Regions from separate parts of the Aquipseudomonas alcaligenes genome, predicted to be linked through region 1. Evidence: predicted binding sites of a transcription regulator. Region 1 holds the regulator's gene; the other holds the start of a gene.
The links. The regulator sigma-54, encoded in region 1, starts transcription at its own class of promoters, with help from an activator protein. The targets are predictions, from matches to a motif close to ANTGGCATNNANNTTGCTNT.
Positions count from the first base shown of each region.

Region 2: the regulator sigma-54 is predicted to act here: its motif matches at 1,094-1,113, upstream of AAG092_RS02685 (CmpA/NrtA family ABC transporter substrate-binding protein).

Region 1 is NZ_CP154874.1:3,115,804-3,120,771, forward strand. It holds gene rapZ (RNase adapter RapZ) at 1-62, opposite strand, end outside; gene ptsN (PTS IIA-like nitrogen regulatory protein PtsN) at 79-543, opposite strand; gene hpf (ribosome hibernation-promoting factor, HPF/YfiA family) at 557-865, opposite strand; gene AAG092_RS15035 (RNA polymerase factor sigma-54) at 1,023-2,525, opposite strand; gene lptB (LPS export ABC transporter ATP-binding protein) at 2,666-3,391, opposite strand; gene lptA (lipopolysaccharide transport periplasmic protein LptA) at 3,391-3,933, opposite strand; gene lptC (LPS export ABC transporter periplasmic protein LptC) at 3,920-4,486, opposite strand; gene kdsC (3-deoxy-manno-octulosonate-8-phosphatase KdsC) at 4,496-4,968, opposite strand, start outside.
Region 2 is NZ_CP154874.1:556,980-561,947, reverse strand. It holds gene AAG092_RS02685 (CmpA/NrtA family ABC transporter substrate-binding protein) at 1-972, opposite strand, end outside; gene AAG092_RS02680 (YgdI/YgdR family lipoprotein) at 1,160-1,372, opposite strand; gene acnB (bifunctional aconitate hydratase 2/2-methylisocitrate dehydratase) at 1,489-4,098, opposite strand; gene AAG092_RS02670 (DUF1289 domain-containing protein) at 4,551-4,968, shown strand, end outside.

The DNA of each region.
Region 1 (4,968 bases):
AGCACGTCGAGGGCAGTGCTCTTGCCCGAGCCGGAACGACCGCTGACGATGATCAGGCGCATGGCTCAGTCCTCGGTGCTAGCGGCCGTTCTGTACGTCGACCACGACCTGATACAGCTCCTCGCTGCTCTGCGCCCGGCGCAGGCGCTCGCGCACTTCCGTGCGGTCGAGCATGCTGGCGATCTGGCGCAGCAGCTCCAGGTGCTCGTCGGTGGCCGCTTCCGGCACCAGCAGGACGAACAGCAGGTCGACCGGGGCGCCGTCGATGGCGTCGAAGTCTACCGCCGCATCCAGGTGCAGCACGGCACTGATCGGCGCCTGGCAGCCCGGCAGGCGGCAGTGTGGAATGGCGATGCCGTTGCCGAAGCCGGTGGAGCCGAGCTTCTCGCGGGCGATCAGGTTTTCGAAGATGTCCTGGCCGTCCAGATCGGGGAGATCACGGGCCACCAGGTTGGCAATCTGTTCGAGTACGCGTTTCTTGCTGCCCCCCGGCACGTTCACCAGGGAACGGCCGGAAGTCAGGATGGTTTCGAGTCGGATCATGAGGGAGGGTATGTCAGCGAGCCGTGGCGCCTTGCAGGCGGCCCAGCTGCTTTTCCTTGTGTTTGATCAGTTGGCGGTCGAGTTTGTCGGCCAGCAGGTCGATGGCGGCATACATGTCTTCGTGTTCGGCGTTGGCGACCACCTCGCCGCCGGCGATGTGCAGGGTCGCTTCGATCTTCTGCTTGAGCTTCTCGACCTCCATGGTCACCTGCACATTGGTGATCTTGTCGAAATGGCGCTCCAGTCGGCTGAGCTTCTCACCGACATAGTCGCGCAGGGCGTCGGTCACATCCAGTTGATGTCCACTGATGTTGACTTGCATACCGCTTCTCCTTGTTGCCTGGTGTAAGAGACAGGCTATCGGGCCTGCCGCCGTAACACGTTGGCTGGGAGGGCTGGTGCACTGCGGGCCGTAGTTCCCCCGTGCAGGGTATCCGGCGCTCGGTACGGTGGTGCAGAAGCCTTCCGCTCAGGGCCGCTTACATCAGTCGCTTGCGTTCGCTGGACGGCGCGATGCCGAGGGACTCGCGGTACTTGGCGACGGTGCGGCGGGCTACCTGAATGCCCTGTGCTTCCAGTAAACCAGCGATCTTGCTGTCGCTCAACGGCTTTTTCGCGTTTTCCGCGGCCACCAGTTTCTTGATGATGGCGCGGATCGCGGTGGACGAGCATTCGCCGCCCTCGGAGGTGCTGACGTGGCTGGAGAAGAAGTATTTCAGCTCGTAGATGCCGCGCGGGGTGTGCATGAATTTCTGCGTGGTGACCCGCGAGATGGTCGACTCGTGCATGCCCACCGCCTCGGCGATGTCGTGCAGGACCAGCGGCTTCATGGCCTCGTCGCCGTATTCGAGGAAGCCGCGCTGGTGCTCGACGATCTGCGTCGCCACCTTCATCAGCGTCTCGTTGCGGCTCTGCAGGCTCTTGATGAACCAGCGCGCCTCCTGCAGCTGGTTGCGCATGAAGGTGTTGTCGGCGCTGGAGTCGGCGCGTTTGACGAAGCCGGCATACTGCGGGTTGACGCGCAGGCGCGGCACTGCCTCCTGGTTCAGCTCCACCAGCCAGCGCTCGTTGTGCTTGCGCACGATGACGTCGGGCACCACGTACTCGGGCTCGCTGGCCTCGATCTGCGAGCCGGGGCGCGGGTTGAGGCTCTGGATCAGCTCGATGACCTGGCGCAGTTCGTCCTCTTTCAGCTTCATGCGGCGCATCAGCTGGCTGTAGTCGCGGCCGCCGAGCACATCCAGATGCTCGCTGGCCAGGCGCTGCGCCTCGGCCAGCCAGGGCGTGTCGGCGGGTAGCTGGCGCAGTTGCAGGAGCAGGCATTCGCGCAGGTCACGTGCGCCGACGCCGGCGGGCTCGAAGTGCTGGATGCGGTGCAGCACGGCCTCGACTTCGTCGGCCTCGATGTCCAGCTGCGGGTCGAAGGACTCGACGATTTCGTCGATGGATTCCTCCAGGTAACCCTGGTCGTTGATGCAGTCGATGATGGTGACGCCGATCAGCTTGTCGGTGTCGGACATCGGCACCAGGTTGAGCTGCCACAGCAGGTGGCTCTGCAGGCTCTCGCCGGCCGAGGTGCGGGTGGTGAAGTCCCACTCGTCGTCATCGCTGGAGGGCAGGCTGCTGGCGCTGGTCTGGTAGACGTCTTCCCAGGCGGTATCGACCGGCAGCTCGCTGGGGATGCGGTCGTGCCACTCGCCGTCCTCGCCACCCTCGGTGTTGTTCACCGCGACGGTGCTGTCCTGGAAGCTGGAGCTGTCCTGCTGCGCCTGGGTGTTCTGCTCGGCGCCGTCGGCCATGGGGTCGGAGTTGTCGAAATCCTCGCCGTCTTCCTGGCGCTCCAGCATGGGGTTGGATTCCAGGGCTTCCTGGATTTCCTGCTGCAGATCCAGGGTGGAGAGCTGGAGGAGTCGGATGGCCTGTTGCAGCTGCGGAGTCATCGTCAGCTGCTGGCCCATCTTGAGGACTAGCGACGGTTTCATGGTGTGGGGCTGGGTACCTTGTTCACTTGCCGGCGCGCGGCGCCATCCACTGCAGGGCGGCGGGCCGCCCTAGGAAGCAAATTATATGCCTGACCTTGAATGATTCTAGCCCTTTGTGCAAGCCCCGCACTCGGTCGCGCTCAGAGGCGGAACTCGTGGCCCAGATAGACTTCCTTGACCAGCTGGTTGGCCAGGATGGTGTCGGCGTCGCCTTCGGCGATCAGCTGGCCGTCGTTGACGATGTAGGCGGTCTCGCAGATGTCCAGGGTCTCGCGCACGTTGTGATCGGTGATCAGTACGCCGATGCCCTTGGCCTTGAGGTGGTGGATGATCTGCTTGATGTCACCGACCGAGATCGGGTCGACGCCGGCGAAGGGTTCGTCGAGCAGGATGAACTTGGGCTCGGTGGCCAGGGCGCGGGCGATCTCCACCCGGCGTCGTTCGCCGCCGGACAGGCTCATGCCCAGGCTGTCGCGGATATGGCTGATGTGGAATTCCTGCAGCAGCGATTCCAGGGCCTTCTCGCGGGCGGCACGATCGAGGTCCTTGCGGGTCTCGAGGATGGCCATGATGTTGTCGGCCACGGAGAGCTTGCGGAAGATCGAGGCTTCCTGTGGCAGGTAGCCGATACCGGAGCGGGCGCGGCCGTGCATCGGTTGATGGCTGAGGTCGAGGTTGTCGATCAGCACGCGTCCCTGATCGGCCTGGACCAGACCGACGATCATGTAGAAGCAGGTGGTCTTGCCGGCGCCGTTGGGGCCGAGCAGGCCGACGATCTGGCCGCTGTCGATGGACAGGCTGACGTCGCGGACCACCTGGCGGCCCTTGTAGGCTTTGGCCAGGTGCTGGGCTTTGAGGGTCGCCATTACTGTTGCCCCTGCTCGCCGTTCTTCTTGCGTGGTTGCAGGATCATGTCGATGCGCGGGCGCGGCACCGAGACGTTGCTGCCCGTGGCGCGGCCGGCGTTGACGATCTGGCGCTGGGTGTCATAGACGATCTTCTCGCCTTCGAAGACGTTGCCCTGCTGGATCACCTTGGCCTGGTCGATCAGCACGATGCGCTCGTTGGTCGCGTAGTACTGGATGGTCAGGCCGTAGGCCTTGACGATTTCCTTGTCCTCGGCGGGCTTCTGCTCGTAGTAGGCGGGTTTGCCCACCGAGGTGAAGACTTCGATCTCGCCGTTGGCATCCTGGGTGATGGTCACGGTGTCGCCGGTGATCTTCAGGGTGCCCTGGGTGATCACCACGCCGCCGCGGTACACCGCCACGCCTTGTTTGTCGTCCAGTTCTGCGCTGTCCGCCTGTACCCGGATCGGTTGCTCGCGGTCACTGGGCAGGGCCCAGGCGCTGGCGCTTCCGAGCGCGGCGCCCAGGCTGAGCAGTAGGGGGAAGGTTTTAACGAACCTCATGCTGGCCTCTTACGTTGGACAGCAAGTTGATCTTGCCGTCGTTCATGTACGCTTTCATTCCCTGTGCCGTGGTCACCCCATTGGCGGCCTCGATTCTAACGGCTTGCTGGGTCTGCGCATATTCCTCGTCTGGGAATACGGTGACCCGGCTGCTGGTAATCACGGTGGGGCGGTTCTTGGCGTCGGTGCGGGCGATGCGCACGTTGTCGATCAGTTCGACCTGCTTGCCCTCGGGGGCGACCTCGCCCTTGTCGCTGCGCACGTGCCAGGGGTAGTCGGTGCCGCGGTACAGCTGCAGGTCGGGCTTGTCCACCAGGGTGATGTCGCTGGCCCTGATGTGCTCGAGCTTGGCGGCGGTCATCTCGTAGTGCAGTTTGCCGTCATCCTGGAACTGCTGGGTGCTGGCGCCTATCACGTAGAAGTCGATGGCGCTGTCGGTCTCCGCTGCCCGGCGTTCCATGAAGCTTTCCGGGCGGATGTTCCAGTAGCCGAGTGCGCCGATCAGGGCGACGGCCAGCAGGCCGATCAGGTAGTTGCGCAGTTTGCCGTTCATGGAAAGGTCCTAGAGGTAGGCGGCCTGGGCGGCTTCCAGCGTGCCCTGGGCTTGCATGATCAGCTCGCAGAACTCGCGCGCGGCGCCTTCGCCGCCGCGGGCGCGGGTCACGCCGTGGGCGTGCTGGCGGACGAAGCCGTCGGCGCTGGCCACGGCCATGCCCAGGCCGACACGGCGAATCACCGGCAGGTCGGGCAGGTCGTCGCCCAGATAGGCGACCTGGTCGTAGGCCAGGCCCAGTTCGCCGAGCAGTTCGTTCAGAACGACAAGCTTGTCCTCGCGGCCCTGGTACAGGTGCTGGATGCCCAGGTTCTGCGCGCGGCGCTCGACCACCGGAGTCTTGCGCCCGCTGATGATGGCGGTGCGCACCCCGGAGTTGATCAGCATCTTGATGCCGTGGCCGTCCAGGGTGTTGAAGGTCTTGAATTCACTGCCGTCCGTGAGGAAGTACAGGCGGCCGTCGGTGAGTACGCCGTCGACGT
Region 2 (4,968 bases), 1.5 Mb from region 1:
GGTGAGGAACCAGATGCCGTCGGACAGCCACGGCATGTTCACCTCGCCGCCGGCGAAGAAGCGCAGCGGATGGGCGTCCAGCCAGGCGTGGCCGAGGCCGTCCTGGTACTGGCCGAGGAAGCGCGGGGCGATGGCCGAGAGCGGGGCGTCGACGTACTCGCTGCCGCTGATCAGCTGCGCGGTGCCGCGCTTGTTCTCCTCGCTCTCGTCGATGAAGCGGCTGGCCTCCAGCACGGCCATGGTCAGGGCGCGGGCGGTGTTGGGGTACTGTTCGGCGAATGCGCGGGTCACGCCCAGCACCTTTTCCGGGTGGTCGGCCCAGATGTCCTGGCTGGTGGCCAGGGTGAAGCCCTGCTCTTCCTCGACCGCCAGGGCGCCCCAGGGGCCGCCGGCGCAGAAGCCGTCGATACGGGCCGCGCGCAGGTGGGCGACCATCTGCGAGGGCGGCACCACCACGGTGCTGACGTCCTCCAGCGGATGGATGCCCTGGGCCGCCAGCCAGTAGTACAGCCACATGGCATGGGTGCCGGTGGGGAAGGTCTGGGCGAAGGTGAGCTTTGCACCACCTTGGCGCACGCGTGCGGCCAGTGCCTCGGCACTGGTCACGCCAGCCTGCTTGAGCGGCTGCGACAGGTTGATGGCCTGGCCGTTCTGGCATAGGCCCATGAGGATGGCCATCTCGGTGGCCGGGCCGCCGAGCCCCTGGTCGATGCCGTAGACCTGGCCATAGAGCATCTGCGCGGCGTCCAGCTCGCCGCTCAGCAGGCGGTCGCGCAGGCCGGCCCAGGAGGCCTGGCGCTGCAGGTTGAGGGTCAGGCCGTAGGGCTGGGCGAAGCCCTGCGTCGCGGCGACGATCAGCGAGGCGGAGTCGGTGAGGGCCATGAAGCCCAGATTCAGTGCGCTCTTTTCCGGGGCATCGCTGCCCGCGACCCAGGTCAGGGCATCGCTTCGGGTGGTGCTGCTGTCGGTCATGTCTTTGTTCCGCCGTTGAACAAAAAGGCGCCGTTCCTGGCCGCCGCGGGGCGGTGGCCGGAAACGACGCCATTGTCTGTGAACTGACTCCGCCGTTGGAGAGAGTTCTGCTGACTACAACTCTGCAAGCCATATGCCAGAGACGCAAAACCCCGCCGAAGCGGGGTTTGCGCAGAGCACGGGCGAGTCAGCGTTCCAGCATCTGCCTCACGTTGGCCTGGGGGATCTGCTGCTTGCGGCCTTCGCTGTCCTCGAATTCGAGCATGCCGGTGTCCTTGTCGAATTCCGGTTTGCCGTGGCTGACCAGCATCTGGCCATCGCTGGTGGTGATGATGTACTCGCTGGCGCAGCCGACGAGGCCAAACAGGCAGAGCAGGGTGATGCAGAGGGTGCGTTTCATGGCGGGCTCCTAGGCTGGAGAGGCTATCCATGACTCTAGCCGGGCCTGGGGGCGAGCGGCTGAGCTGCATCAAGAAAAAGCCCCGCACGGGGCGGGGCTTCTTCATTCGGCTAGGCTCAGGCCTGGATGACCGGGATCTTCGCGTTGGCCGCTGCTTCGCGGTACTCGGCGATCTGGTCGAAGCTCAGGTAGCGGTAGATGTCGGCAGCCATGCTGTCGATATCCTTCGCGTAGGCCATGTACTCCTCGACGGTCGGCAGCTTGCCGATGATCGAGGAAACGGCGGCCAGCTCGGCCGAGGCCAGGAAGACGTCAGTGGCGTCGCCCAGGCGGTTCGGGAAGTTGCGGGTAGAGGTGGAGACCACGGTGGCACCGGTCTGCACGCGCGCCTGGTTACCCATGCACAGCGAGCAACCCGGCATTTCCATGCGGGCGCCGGCCTTGCCGTAGATGCCGTAGTAGCCTTCCTCGGTCAGCTGGTGCTGGTCCATCTTGGTCGGCGGAGCGAGCCACAGACGGGTCGGGATACCACCCTTGACCTTGTCCAGCAGCTTGCCGGCGGCGCGGAAGTGACCGATGTTGGTCATGCACGAACCGATGAACACTTCGTCGATCTTGCGACCCTGCACGCTGGACAGCAGGCGGGCATCGTCCGGATCGTTCGGGGCGCACAGGATCGGCTCCTTGACGTCGGCCAGATCGATCTCGATCACAGCGGCGTACTCGGCGTCCTTGTCGGCTTCCAGCAGTTGCGGCTTGGCCAGCCAGGCTTCCATGGCCTGGGCGCGACGCTCCAGGGTACGGGCATCGCCGTAGCCTTCACCGATCATCCAGCGCAGCATGGTGATGTTGGACTTCAGGTACTCGGCGATGGCGCTTTCCGGCAGCTTGATGGTGCAACCGGCAGCGGAACGCTCGGCGGAGGCGTCGGACAGCTCGAAAGCCTGCTCGACGGTCAGCTCGTTGAGACCTTCGATCTCGAGGATGCGGCCGGAGAAGATGTTCTTCTTGCCCTTCTTCTCGACGGTCAGCAGGCCCTGCTGGATGGCGTAGTAGGGGATGGCATGGACCAGGTCACGCAGGGTGATGCCCGGTTGCAGCTTGCCCTTGAAACGCACCAGTACGGATTCCGGCATGTCCAGCGGCATCACGCCGGTGGCGGCGGCAAAGGCCACCAGGCCGGAACCGGCCGGGAAGGAGATGCCCAGCGGGAAGCGGGTGTGCGAGTCGCCACCGGTACCGACGGTGTCCGGCAGCAGCATGCGGTTCAGCCAGCTATGGATGATGCCGTCGCCCGGACGCAGGGACACGCCGCCGCGGGTCATGATGAAGTCCGGCAGGGTGTGGTGGGTGGTGACGTCGATCGGCTTCGGATAGGCGGCGGTGTGGCAGAAGGACTGCATCACCAGGTCGGCGGAGAAGCCCAGGCAGGCCAGGTCCTTCAGCTCGTCGCGGGTCATCGGGCCGGTGGTGTCCTGGGAGCCGACGGTGGTCATCTTCGGCTCGCAGTAGGTGCCCGGGCGCACGCCCTTGCCTTCCGGCAGGCCGCAGGCGCGACCGACCATCTTCTGCGCCAGGGTGAAGCCCTTGCCGCTGTCGACCGGGGATTCCGGCTTCTTGAACAGGGTGGACGGGGCCAGGCCCAGCTCGGCGCGGGCCTTCTCGGTCAGGCCGCGGCCGATGATCAGCGGGATACGGCCGCCGGCGCGGACTTCGTCGAGCAGCACGTCGGTCTTCAGCTGGAAGGTGGTGACCAGCTCGTCGCTGCCGTTGCGGCGCACTTCACCCTTGTACGGGTACACGTCGATGACGTCGCCCATGGCCAGGTTGGTGCAGTCGAATTCGATCGGCAGGGCGCCGGCGTCTTCCATGGTGTTGTAGAAGATCGGGGCGATCTTGGTGCCGAAGCAGAAACCACCGGCGCGCTTGTTCGGCACGAAGGGGATGTCGTCGCCGAAGAACCACAGCACCGAGTTGGTGGCGGACTTGCGCGAGGAACCGGTACCGACCACATCACCGACGTAGGCCACCGGGTAGCCCTTGGCCTTCAGCGCTTCCATCTGCTTGATGGGGCCGACGGAGCCCGGCTGGTCCGGGTTGATGCCGTCGCGGGCCATCTTCAGCATGGCCAGGGCGTGCAGCGGGATGTCCGGGCGCGACCAGGCATCCGGGGCCGGCGACAGGTCGTCGGTGTTGGTTTCGCCGGTGACCTTGAATACGGTCAGGGTGACTTTTTCCGGTACGGCCGGGCGGTTTTGGAACCACTCGCCCTCGGCCCAGGACTGCATCACGGCCTTGGCGGCGGCGTTGCCCTTCTTGGCGCGCTCGGCGACGTCGTGGAAGGCGTCGAACATTAGCAGGGTGTGCTTGAGTTGCTCGGCGGCAACGGTGGCCAGCTCGGCATTGTCCAGCAGCTCGACCAGGGTGGTGATGTTGTAGCCACCCTGCATGGTGCCCAGCAGCTCGACGGCGCGGGTCTTGGAGAGCAGCGGGGAGCTGACTTCGCCCTTGGCCAGGGCGGACAGGAAGCCGGCCTTGACGTAGGCGGCTTCGTCCACGCCAGCGGGAACGCGATTGGTGATCAGGTCAACGAGGAAGGCTTCTTCGCCTGCCGGCGGGTTCTTCAGCAGCTCGACCAGGCCTGCGGTTTGCTCGGCGTTCAGCGGCTGGGGCACGATGCCCAGTGCGGCGCGCTCTTCTACGTGTTTGCGATAGGCTTCAAGCACAGTTATTACCCTCATCAGTGGTCGCGGTGGCCCGCAACGCTCATCCATAAAACCGTCGCCCGTCGCGCCGCTGCGCTTTGTGAGCGCACTGGCCGGCGGGTCGACAGCCTCATACTAGAAGCTGCTTTCAAAGTTTTACGCCGCAGGAAGCGAGAGAGATGAGGGCTGGCGCGGGTTCCGCTGAACCCGGCGCCAACATCGTTCCTGGCGGATAACTGTGCTCGTGACGCTTTGAAAACAGCTTCTGACGGACATCGACGCCTAGAAAGGCGGCCCGATTCTACTGGAACGGGACGCCAAAGTTAAGCGCGAACCCCGATCCAATCGGGTTCCCAGGCTACTGCTTGTCGCTTGTCTGGCAAGTCGACAAAGGTCTGGTGGGTCATGGTGACCCTGCCCGGGGGAGCCGCTATCATGGACCGCCGTTTCACAGCACCCGTTTCTCCTCGCCCATGTCCAATCAGCGCATCAAGACGCCCTGCGTCGGCCTCTGTTCCACCGTCTACGGCGACCAGGTGTGCCGCGGCTGCAAGCGTTTCCATCATGAGGTGGTGAACTGGAACGCCTATGGCGAGGACGAGAAGCGCGCGGTCTGGCGGCGCCTGGAAGTGCTGCTGGTGCAGGTGATGCAGGGCAAGGTCGAGGTATTCGATCCGCAACGCCTGCGTGCCCAGCTGGAGCAGCATCAGGTGCGTTTCGTGCCCGAGCAGTCCGAGTATTGCTGGGCCTACCAGCTGATTGCCCGCGCCTCGCGCCTGATCAGCCGCCTGGATGCCTATGGCCTGGTCCTGCTGCCGGAGTTTCGCGACTGGGAGCTGCCGGCGCTGCGCGAGGCCATCGATCGCGAGTTCTTCCTGCTCTCCGAGGCGC